2 regions of the Alkaliphilus crotonatoxidans genome follow, and region 1 is predicted to be linked to the other one. Evidence: riboswitches for the same ligand, from Rfam matches in the RefSeq annotation. Region 1 holds a riboswitch; the other holds the start of a gene.
The links. A riboswitch is a leader RNA that binds a small molecule or an ion and turns the genes downstream of it on or off. The one in region 1 is predicted to bind molybdenum cofactor.
Positions count from the first base shown of each region.

Region 2: it holds a riboswitch for molybdenum cofactor, as region 1 does, so the genes downstream of both, ACYQ1I_RS12170 (molybdopterin-binding protein) here and moaA (GTP 3',8-cyclase MoaA) in region 1, are expected to answer to the same signal.

Region 1 covers NZ_BAAHXS010000003.1:17,678-23,215, reverse strand. The annotation lists gene murB (UDP-N-acetylmuramate dehydrogenase) at 1-317, opposite strand, end outside; gene ACYQ1I_RS01150 (ABC transporter substrate-binding protein) at 408-1,763, opposite strand; gene ACYQ1I_RS01145 (hypothetical protein) at 1,883-2,293, opposite strand; gene moaA (GTP 3',8-cyclase MoaA) at 2,299-3,261, opposite strand; molybdenum cofactor riboswitch at 3,346-3,462, opposite strand; gene fdhF (formate dehydrogenase subunit alpha) at 3,564-5,538, opposite strand, start outside.
Region 2 covers NZ_BAAHXS010000006.1:13,734-19,271, reverse strand. The annotation lists gene ACYQ1I_RS12175 (ferredoxin-like protein) at 1-314, opposite strand, end outside; gene ACYQ1I_RS12170 (molybdopterin-binding protein) at 449-1,465, opposite strand; molybdenum cofactor riboswitch at 1,586-1,705, opposite strand; gene ACYQ1I_RS12165 (XdhC family protein) at 1,787-2,857, opposite strand; gene ACYQ1I_RS12160 (DNA polymerase IV) at 2,854-3,930, opposite strand; gene ACYQ1I_RS12155 (hypothetical protein) at 4,175-4,750, shown strand; gene ACYQ1I_RS12150 (DUF6709 family protein) at 4,812-5,538, opposite strand, start outside.

The DNA.
Region 1 (5,538 bases):
ATACCTGCCTGGGCAACAATGGTGGTTCCTTCTATTTTAATTTCTTTATAATTATCGGCAATTTTAATAACCACCTGTCGAAGCCCCTTATCCTTTACCAAAAGGTTGCTGCCATTTCCCATGACAAAGAAGGGGGCATCTTGATCCTTTATTATTTTTAAAATTTTCACCAGGTCTTCTTCTCCCCGGGGCAGCAATAAAAGATCCGCCGGGCCCCCAATTTTAAAGGAGGTATGCTTCTTCATGGGTTCATCTATCCGAACTGAATCCTGGGGCATAAATTCTGTAAATAATTCCTGCAATTTATATTTATCCATTTAATTCACTCCTAAGCTATCAATTGAATGGTCTTTAGTATTTTATTTTCAGTATATCTTTTTTTGTATTTCCGGTCAATTACATTGGTCCTATGGATACTGAACCAAAAGCTGTCTGATTTGAACCTCGGCATCCTTTAACAATTGAGCAGGACTTTTCTCTCCCTTGAGGCCCTTTAAAATTTCCTGCTGTAAAATCTCATCAATCTGGCGCCATTTAGGATGGGGCGGCAATATAATGGTATGCTGCAAATTTTCGTAAAAAGCAGCCATATGGGGGTCTCCCTCATAAATATTACCAATGTGCTTTTTCACCGGAAACACCCCTAATCGGTCTAATTGGCTCTGGTATTCATCCTTTACCAAAAATTGTAGAAATTCAATGCATAGCCTTAGCTTTTCAGGGTCATCCTGAAGGGTCACACCATAGGAGCCTACCATGTTCCCCATAACCACAGGCTGACCCAAGCTTCCTGTGGGGTAGGATGCAACGCTATAGTTAAAGCCCTTTCCTTCATTCTTTAGATTTTCCAATACATTAATGGACCAGGTTCCTGTAGGAATAACAGCTATGTTCTTATCCTGATAAAAGGTGGTCCAGGCTTGATTGGAATTGTTTACGCCAAAATTAGGATGGGTCACCTGGTATTTTTCCTTAAGATCAATCAATTTTTGAACTCCCGCCAGGGCCCGTTCATCATTGAATACATATTCCATTTGTTGATTAAATATTTCTGCCCCTTCACTTAATATGATTCCCCAAAGGTTATAATAATCTGCCTGAATAAAACTGTTTATTCCAAAATGATCAAGGGTACCCTTTCCCTTGGAATCATAGGTTAATTCCTTCAGCTTTTCAACAAATTCATCATAGGTCCAGCTGCCATCCTGGGGAAGTTCCACCCCCCGCTGCTGGAACAAATCAGCATTTAACACCATCCCATAGGTGGTCATCATCCAGGGCATTGCCCAAATCTTTCCGTCATAGGTGACGGCCCTGAGGGCCTTCTCATCAAAGCTCCTGATTTCCTCCACCGTTAAAAAGGGTTCAAGGGGCTGTAAAATTTCCTGATTCATCAGGCGATAATCGCTTCCCACAGGTAAAATATCCGGCATATGATTGCTTTCGAGGGCTGCCTCCAGCTTTTCCGGGCCCTTATCCCAGGTGAGTCCGTTAAAATCTATATAGACCCCTGGATGGGCCTTTTCAAAGGCCCTTATTTTTTCACTAATCCATCCATAGCTGCTGCCTGTTTTTTGATCTAATCGTGGATAATCCCAAAAACTGATAATACCTGTCCATTGCGGACCTTCCTCAGGGGAGTTTGACTGATCTATAAGATTGGGCCGATGTGCCAGAAAATAGTAAGGCCCCATTACAATAAAGACGGTAAGGATCATCGACAAAATGGGCCTTATTCTGAGTTTACGCTTTTTTTTCTTCATACTATAGCATCCCCCCTTCTCTAATGTATTCCCTTTAAAAAACCTTTATTCATTGGGATGTGGGGGAAATAAAAATAAATAGACCCCCATCTTCAGAGGGGGGTTCACACAAAATTGACCTATTCAATTATTTGAAATTTGCTTCCCAGGGCCGCCTTGCCCGACTGAACAATGACCGCAAAAAACATCTCCCGGTTTAAGCCGCAGGAATACCCATCACGAAAGGCGGGGCAATGGCTATGACATTCCTTTTCCACTTCACTAACCTCGATAATAGCGTTTCCCAGGCGGTATTGCTGCCCTATTTCAACCTGTCCTATTTCAAGGCCAAACAATACAAAATTGGGAAAAAACCTCAGGTGACAAAAGCCCTTTAGGCCGTCATCCTTCAGCCTTTTAAAGGAATCTGCTCCCATCAGACTCACTTGACGATGGGCTACCTTTCCCTGGAATAGACAAGCATTGATCTCTGTTTCTCCTTTGGCCTCCAGCCCATGGGCTCCCTTTATGAATATCTTCTCTACCCTCAAGTGCATCAGCCCCCTATTTCAAACATATTACGAAGGCTGATTTCCTGCTCCTGGGTGTACAGATGATGTCTTTCAGGCTTCGCTAAAATGGCGCTCTCTATCACTTCTTCAAGGGAATGATGGGTATTTTTTAGGGCTTCCCTAATGTCTATCTCACGATTGCTATGGAGACAGGGCTTCAGCTTTCCGTCGCTGGTTAATCGAATACGATTGCAGCTGCCGCAAAAGTGAGCACTAATGGGGTTTATGAAGCCAATTCTTCCCTTTCCTTCGGGAAGCTGATAATAGATGGCAGGTCCTGAACTGTCTTTTTCTAAGGGGATTAAACCATGAATTCTACTTTTAATTTCTTCATTGGATAAAAAACGTTCCTGGGCCCATTGACTGGCTTCCCCCATGGGCATCAGCTCAATAAACCTGACGTCAATGGGGTCTTGAAGGGTCAAGCGAGCAAAATCATCTATTTCATCCTCGTTGATACCGCCAATGGCCACAACATTAAGCTTGACAGGGGTTAGTCCCAGCCTCAGGGTCTCTTGTATCCCATCCATCACCCGGTGTAAATCTCCGCCCCTGGTAATTTCATGGTATCTTTTGGGCTTTAAGGAGTCAATACTAATATTCAAACGTTTTAATCCCGCCGCCTTCAGGTCATGGGCCATATCCTTCAAAAGTAAACCATTGGTGGTCAAAGCCACATCTTGAATTCCGTCGATACTGGCAATTTCTGAAATTAGCTTAACAATATCTCTTTTTACCAACGGCTCACCACCGGTCAGTCTGATTTTATTAATACCAAGCTTGGCCCCAGCCCTGACCACCGCAACAATTTCTTCAAAGGTCATCATTTGCCGGTGATGCTTTTTGGGAATTCCCGTCTCGGGCATACAGTATTGACAGCGCAGGTTGCACAAGTCAGTAATGGAAATTCTCATATAATTAATTTTTCGTTGATAAATATCCTGCATTACCTCACCCCATTAATAAAATGAATAAGCCTTACATTAATTGATCAAAAGCCAGTCCTTCAAGGAAGGACTGGCTCAATAAGATCATACACCAGCTTATTTCCTTTCCAAAAAGGGAGGCATAAAAATTTCTTTCTATACCCATGGGCTATTTTTCATAGTGTCTACCTTAGAAAGAATAGCTCGGAAATAATATTGTTTTTAATTTAACTATTTTTAATTATATCACGAATTTTGTCTAATTAAAACGAATTTATGAATATCAAAGGCCATGTCCCCTGGGATGCTGGTTAAAACCAAATTTATGCTAATTTTTCTATTTTAACACCGGTAACCTTTAACCCAGGTATTTTACAGTATTGATCCAGCACCTCTCCATTGGTTAAAACATTGGCACCATTGGCCCAGTGGAAGGGGATAAAGACGACTCCACGGGCCACCTTATCCGTTACCTTGGCCTTTATGGTAATGGTACCTCGTTTAGAAGATACCGCTACCCAATCTCCATCGTCAATGGCCTTCTCCTTTGCCAGGGCAGGATGAATTTCTACATAGGCCTCTGGGGCAATTTGGTGTACCCCCCTGGTTTTGTCTGACATGGTTCGGGTATGGTATTGATACAGTATTCTACCGGTGGTCAGCACGTAGGGATAAGCCTCGTCACCCAGTTCAACGGATTCTATCCATTCAACAGGTTTTAGGATAGCTGTTCCCCTGGCAGGCTTACCCACATGTAAAATGGGTGTACCGGGGTGATCCTCAGTGGGGCAGGGCCACGAAATTCCTGCCTGATCAATACGATCGTAGGTAATACCGGCATACTGAGGGGTCACTGCCCTGATCTCGTCGAAAATAGCTTCCGGATTGGGATATGTTTTACGATAGCCCAGTAAATTCATCAGCTCCATCAGGATCACCCAATCGGCCTTGGCTTCCCCCGGAGATTCAACAGCCCTACGGATTCTCTGTACCCGTCTTTCAGTGTTGGTAAAGGTTCCATCCTTTTCTGCAAAGGTTGACGCCGGTAACACGACATCGGCCAGGGCAGCCGTCTCGGTTAGGAAAATGTCTTGTACAATTAAAAATGCCTTTTCAAGCCCTTTTTGTACATGCTTTGTGTCAGGGTCTGAAACCATTGGGTTTTCCCCCATAATATAAAGCAGCTTAATGTCGCCCCTTTCAGCCGCAGGAATGGCCTCAGTCACCGTTAACCCCACCTCGTCAGACAGCTTTGTGCCCCAGGCGGCCTCAAATTTTTCTATGGTGGCCGGATTGCTTACCTGCTGATACCCGGTAAAGACATTGGGCAAGGCCCCCATATCACAGGCTCCCTGTACGTTATTCTGCCCCCTCAAGGGGTTTACCCCGCCGCCTTCCTTCCCAAGGTTCCCCGTAACTAATGCCAGGTTAGAAAGGCTCATCACATTATCGGTACCGTTAATATGCTGGGTAATTCCCATGGAGTAGATAATGCTGGCCCGCTGAGCTTCACCATAAATTTTTGCCGCCCTTAGAATATCCGTTTCACTAACCTCGCAGATCTTAGCTACTCGCTCCGGTGTATATTCCTTTACCAGTTCTCTTAAATTCTCGAAGCCTTCTGTGTGTTCTTTTATATAGTCTTGATCTGTCAGTCCCGATTCCAAAATGACATGAATCATGGCATTTGAAAGGGCTACGCTGGTACCAGGCTTTATTTTTAAGTAGACATCGGCATAATGGGCCAATTCTATTTCCCTTGGATCAGCCACAATCAGCTTTTTTCCTTCCTTAACAGCACGTTTAATAAAGGTGGCCATAACGGGATGGGCTTCGGTGGTGTTAGAGCCCGTTACAAATATGGCATCAGCCTTCATTACGTCTTGAATGGGGTTCGTCATGGCTCCGCTACCCAGGGTGGTGGCCAGGCCCGCTACGGTGGAGGCGTGGCATAGTCTGGCACAATGGTCAACATTATTACTGCCGATAACCCCTCTGATTAATTTCATCATCAGGTAGTTTTCTTCATTGGTAACCCTGGCGGAGGAGAAACCGGCAATGGCCTTGGGGCCATACTGCTCCTTAACCTCATTAATTTTTCCGACGATCACTTCATAGGCCTCTTCCCAGGTGGCCTCCACCAGCTTGCCATCCCTTCTGATCAAGGGCTTGGTTAAGCGTTCTGGATGATTGATAAAATTAAAGGCAAATTTACCCTTCACGCAAAGCAGTCCCTGGTTGGAAGGGCCCATGGCGGGCTCCACCGCCACGACACGATTTTCCTTAACAAAAAGATCC
Region 2 (5,538 bases), on a different contig from region 1:
TTTTCGGTGGTACCGAAGTAAAAGCTTCGGCTTACCTTAACCCTGGCAAGTTTGGCACTGGCCTTTCCATCATTGGCAACGGTACAGGCCATTTCACAGCGCTGACAGCCGGAACAGCGGCTTCTGTCTGCAATTAATAGTCCTGTAGCCAGGGCATAGCCCGTTACATCCTCCTCCTTGGGTGAACAGCCAAACAGGCTAAGGACAGAATAGGATACAGCAATACCCGCCATTCCCTTTCCTGTCATTTTCAAAAACTCTCTTCTTGTGCTGGTTCTCTCCAGAAAGCTCTTTTTTTCGTTTTCTAACATCATATCTCTCCCTCCTATTTATTAAATTCAACCCTGTTCCTGCTGAAGGCAATTTTGTTAATAAAGTATTAACCTTACTGCCCCCTATTTATATAATGCCTATTACGGCATACCCCCGGGGAAGCTATTTATTGTCTTTAGGCCTTTCCAAAGCCGCAGACCGGATAAGTACATGGATTACAGTGGGTACACAGTCCACCATGTCCTAGTCTTGCAATATCTGCTTTTGTAACTGTTTCACCGGCTAATAACCGGGGAAAAATCAAATCGAAAATAGTTGTTTTGTGATACATACCACAGCCAGGTATACCAACAATGGGAATTTCTCCTTGATAGGCCAGCATCAACATGGCACCAGGTAGCACCGGAGCCCCATAGCTTACCACCCTTGCACCGGTTAACCTGATTCCATCAGGTGTGACATCATCTGGGTCCACCGACATGCCTCCAGAGGTAATAACCATTTCACAGCCCGCCTCTATTAATTTATTAATGCCTTCGGCTATCAATCGGGCATCATCTGGTGCATAAATTATTTTTTCAAGGGTTGAACCGTAATGGTTCACCTTTTCCTGAAAAACCTTTGCAAACCGATCTTCGATTCTGCCATAATAGACTTCGTTGCCTGTTACCACTGCTCCCACCCTCATGGCCCTATAGGGTTTTACAGCAATTATTTCCTTCCCATAGCAAAGGTCCTCTACAGCCTCAACCTTGCTTTTATCGGTTACCAAAGGAATGATTCTGGTGCCGGCCACAATCTGATTTTTAGCTACAGGGGTATTATTGTGAAGCACAGCCATGCAAACATCCTCGATATTGTTGATTTTATCCAGCATTTCAACGTCTACCTTTAACAGGCCGTCATATTCTGCAATGAAGTTTACCTTCCCCTCACTGGGGTCCTGAAAACGTATACCTACCCCACCTGCTGACCGGGCCATTCTGACGGCGGCTTGATTTTCATGAATTTGATGATCCCCCAGCTCCAGAAGGTAAATGTACTCCTTGCCCATATCCTTGAGCCTTTCAATGTCTTCATCCTGTATAATGTGGCCCTTTTTAAAGGCAGCACCCTTAAATTCACCTGTAATTTGGGTTAAATCGTGGGCCAAAACCATTCCTACACTTTCTTCCACCTTCACCTTCTTCATTGCCTACCTCCTATTGCTATTTACTCTTTCAGGCAGTTAACCTTTTGGGGAGACTTATTTTAACAATAAAAAAGCCCCTTTATCATTGCATAAAGGAGCAAGCCTGCCTTAATGGCAAACTAACATACTGATCTGGCTCCTTTCCTCAGGGGAGGCATTATCGTTTCCAATAATACCCTATCGGCAAACCAACCATGGAGGTAACTCTACAGGCAGGAGTGCTCGGAGTAATTGATTTTTATTTCAATTGAGAAAAATACTTCTATAATACTTATGTTAATTTATTAACTTTATTTTGTCAATCTTTAATTTAGTGTGGTCTTATAATCCAAGGGGTTCAATGGCCACCTGCATCACACCACCACACACCATCCCTTCATCTTCAGCCATTTGACCTGTCATATCTACGGTTTTAAGCATATATTTTCCCTTATCAATAGCCCCATAGGCTGTTGTAATCACCTCTGCCTCGCTGCAGCCTCCACCAATACTACCCAGTGTTCTGCCATCGGGCCATACAATCATTTTTGCCCCTGCCTTTCTGGGTACCGAGCCCTTGGCAGACAAAATGGTGATCAATGCCCTGGGCTGATCCTTTTTTTCTATTAATTCCCATAGCACCTCTCGGTCATATTCGGGCCAGTTAATTTTTTCTGCCCTTAGGTCCTCTGGCTTTCCACCCCTTCTTCGGTAGCTTATAACCTCTGCAATAATGGCAATGGCAATTTCATCAGGGGTTACGGCACCAATGTCCAACCCAATGGGGGCATTCACCCTACTCACCTGTTCTTTGTCATACCCCTCCTCCAGAAGCAGTTCCTTAACACTCTTTACCCTTTTCTTGGAGCCAATCATCCCCGTATAGGCTGTTTGGTACTTCATTACCTCTTTTAGGCAAACAAGGTCGTGCCGATGGCCTCTGGTAACGATTACAACATAGGTCGACCTATTTAATTGCAATTGTTGGAAGCAGCTTTGAAAGTCCTGGCAAATTACCTGGTCAGCTAAGGGGAATCTTCCCCTGTTGGCAAAGGAAGGACGGTCGTCTACCACTGTTACCACAAAGCCTGCACGATTTCCCAGTTCAGCCAGGGGCTTTGCAATATGTCCCCCACCCAATATAATGAGCCGTGGCTCCGGGTAATAGGGTTCCGCCAGTATGGCCAATTTCTCATCATATTGCAGTTTTCCTGTGGTTAAGGCGGCCTTAGCCATCGCCAAGGGCTCCCCTTCGGCTATTGCCCCTGGATTCAGTATGAAATCCTCCTCAAAAATTACCTTTTGAATGGAATCCCGCTCATTTTTTTCACCTTTTTTTATCTGGGTGACAACGACCGCCTTGCTGCCGTTGTTCAAGGAATCCATCAGAGTTTCATAGATATTTGATGTCATTTCTTTTTCTCCTCCTTCTCTTGATCCTGATTAAAAAAAGAAAGCTGTTCAGGTACAATTTCATCGGTTAAATTTGATACAGCCAATCCAATCAGCCTTATGCCCATTTCAAGGCTGATTCCAGCCAGCAGGGCCAGGGCCACTTGATAAATCTCATTTTTCTGATCGGTATAGGTCATCAATGTTTTACGCTTTGTATGATTCTCAAAGGCGGCAGTTTTGATCTTTAGTGTTATGGTTTTAGCAGAAAGGCAATGATTTTTCAAATAAGTGGAAATTTCCTCAGAAAAGGCCAATAGATGACTTTTAAGCAGTTCCCTGTCCTGGGTATCTTGATCAAGGGTAGTTTCCCGACCAATTGATTTTCTTTCACGGCTGGGCTCTACGGGTCGATGATCAATACCCCTGATTCGATCATATACCTCCTGTCCACTTTTTCCGAGGTAATGAATCAGATAATCCTGTGGCAGCTGCATTAAATCCTCTATTGTAAATATTCCTATTTGATTTAGCTTATTGGCTGTTTTTACTCCAATTCCATGGACCTTCTGAATGGGCAAAGGCAACAGCAATCCTGGAATCATATCCCTTGTAATAACAGTAAAGCCATTGGGCTTGTTCCAGTCGGAGGCCAGCTTAGCTAAAAATTTGTTATAGGATACCCCAACGGAAATCGTTAATCCGGTTCGCCTTAAAACCTCTTTTTTGATCCTTTGACCCAGGGTCTCTGGCTCTAATGACAACCCTGACACGTCTAAATAGGCTTCATCCAACGACAAGGGCTCTACTTGATCGGTTATTTCATAAAATACAGCAAAAACCTTCCGGGAAGCCTCTTTATACCGCCTGTGCCGTGGAGGAATAAAAATGGCATGGGGACACCTTTGCCTGGCTAAATAGGTTGGCATGGCAGAATGTATCCCAAATTTCCTGGCTTCGTAGGAACAGGTGGCCACAACCCCTCTTCCACCAGTTCCCCCCACCACCACGGGCTTACCCAAAAGGGCCGGATTATCCACCTGTTCCACAGAGGCAAAAAAGGCATCTAAATCCACATGTATAATTGATCTCAAGGGGTACTCACCTCTTTAATTTTGATTTGAAAAATTTAAGAAAACCCCCTCTATCCTTCGACTTTGATTCTACTTCTTTTTTCAGTGGCTGTCAAACCTAACCGATTGAAAAGGTACAGCAACTTTATGATCAAATAGTCTCATTTTTTCTTGAAATTTTCTGTAATGTATTGTCGATATTTTTTTATTAGGTCTTTTGTAATATAATAGTATAAAAGGCTTAGCTATCAAGGTGGTGACAAAGGTGAACGAGAAGCTTTACAAGCTAAAAAGCATGGTTTACGGCTTAGAAAGAAACCCCGATGCCGACTCACGAATTAAGCTGCTTCAAGATATTATTAGCTGTGCGGAGGCCTTTCGAGAGGATTTGGTTAAAAAGACCCATCAGAAGGCCACTTCACCAGAACAGCAGCTTAAACTAGAAAAGATTTCTGAGGAAGTTTTTTTATATCGGCCTGTATTAGTAAAAAATTATTATGAGGGAGATTATTTAGAGCGATTTTCCGCCATTAGAACCTCTGATTTGAAAAGCAGCGGTACACTTGATACCCATAATAGGTTTTGGGAGGCCCATGAGGTAATCAACGGTAATATATTTGCTTCGGTTCCTCTAGCCCTCTTAAGTCATGCCCAAGCCCCCAGGCTAATGGGCTTTCATTGGGAAAAGGTCCACGTAGATGTTTATGAGATTGGAAAAGCCGGGCAGTTAAGCATGTCAAAGACTGATATTATTAACTCAGTCAGCAAAATGTTTGAGCATTATTTACTGGTCAGGGAAAAATATGGTGATATTTTCATGGTACTCCATTATAAAATATAGTTAATAAAAGACAGTCTACCTCGCTTCTATCGGTAGACTGTCTTATTAGTTTTTTTATTTTTTAGCCCTCGTAGACCAGCCCTGGTTGTCCATTATCTTTTAAATATTCCCCCCTGGCCTCCCTAACGGCTTCTGTCAGTTCGCTAAAGCTCATATTCATCCCCTTATGATGATTCTCCTTCCAAACCCAGGGCAGCCTTCTTTGAATACTGGCTGCCAAGCTTTCCATTGCCTCTTCTTTATTAGTTCTAAATTGATGATAGCGATTATCTGCGGTTCTGAATATCACCATAGGGTTTTTTACTCTTATAAATAGATTGGTTCGAAGGGTGCTGACCTCAGGAAATACACAAACCACATCCTCTATTTTAATAGCGGTTCTATAAAGGGCCAGCTTTTCTGCAATAATAATCCAGTTTTTTGTCACCTTCAGCTGATCCTTATAATTTAAAATAGGTTCTTCGGCCATTTCTCGATCAAAGGCTTCTGCCTCCCTGGGGCTGGTGACATACTTTTCCACCTGCCTTCTGAATTTTTTAAGATTCTTCATGGTTCCCAGGACTACTATTATGATTAAAGTTAACAGTATAAAAACCAAGGTATAGACCATGGCATTTTCTGCCCCTGGGGAAGCTATAGGCGCTCCGATATCTAATACATAGGGCCAAAGGAGCTCATCTAATTGCTCGCTCGATAAGCTTCTACCCATGCTGTAGTTGATGTATTCATGGGCAAACCCCTTCAGCTCAGAATTAATAGCCATGATTCTGCCTGTGGTATTCATGATA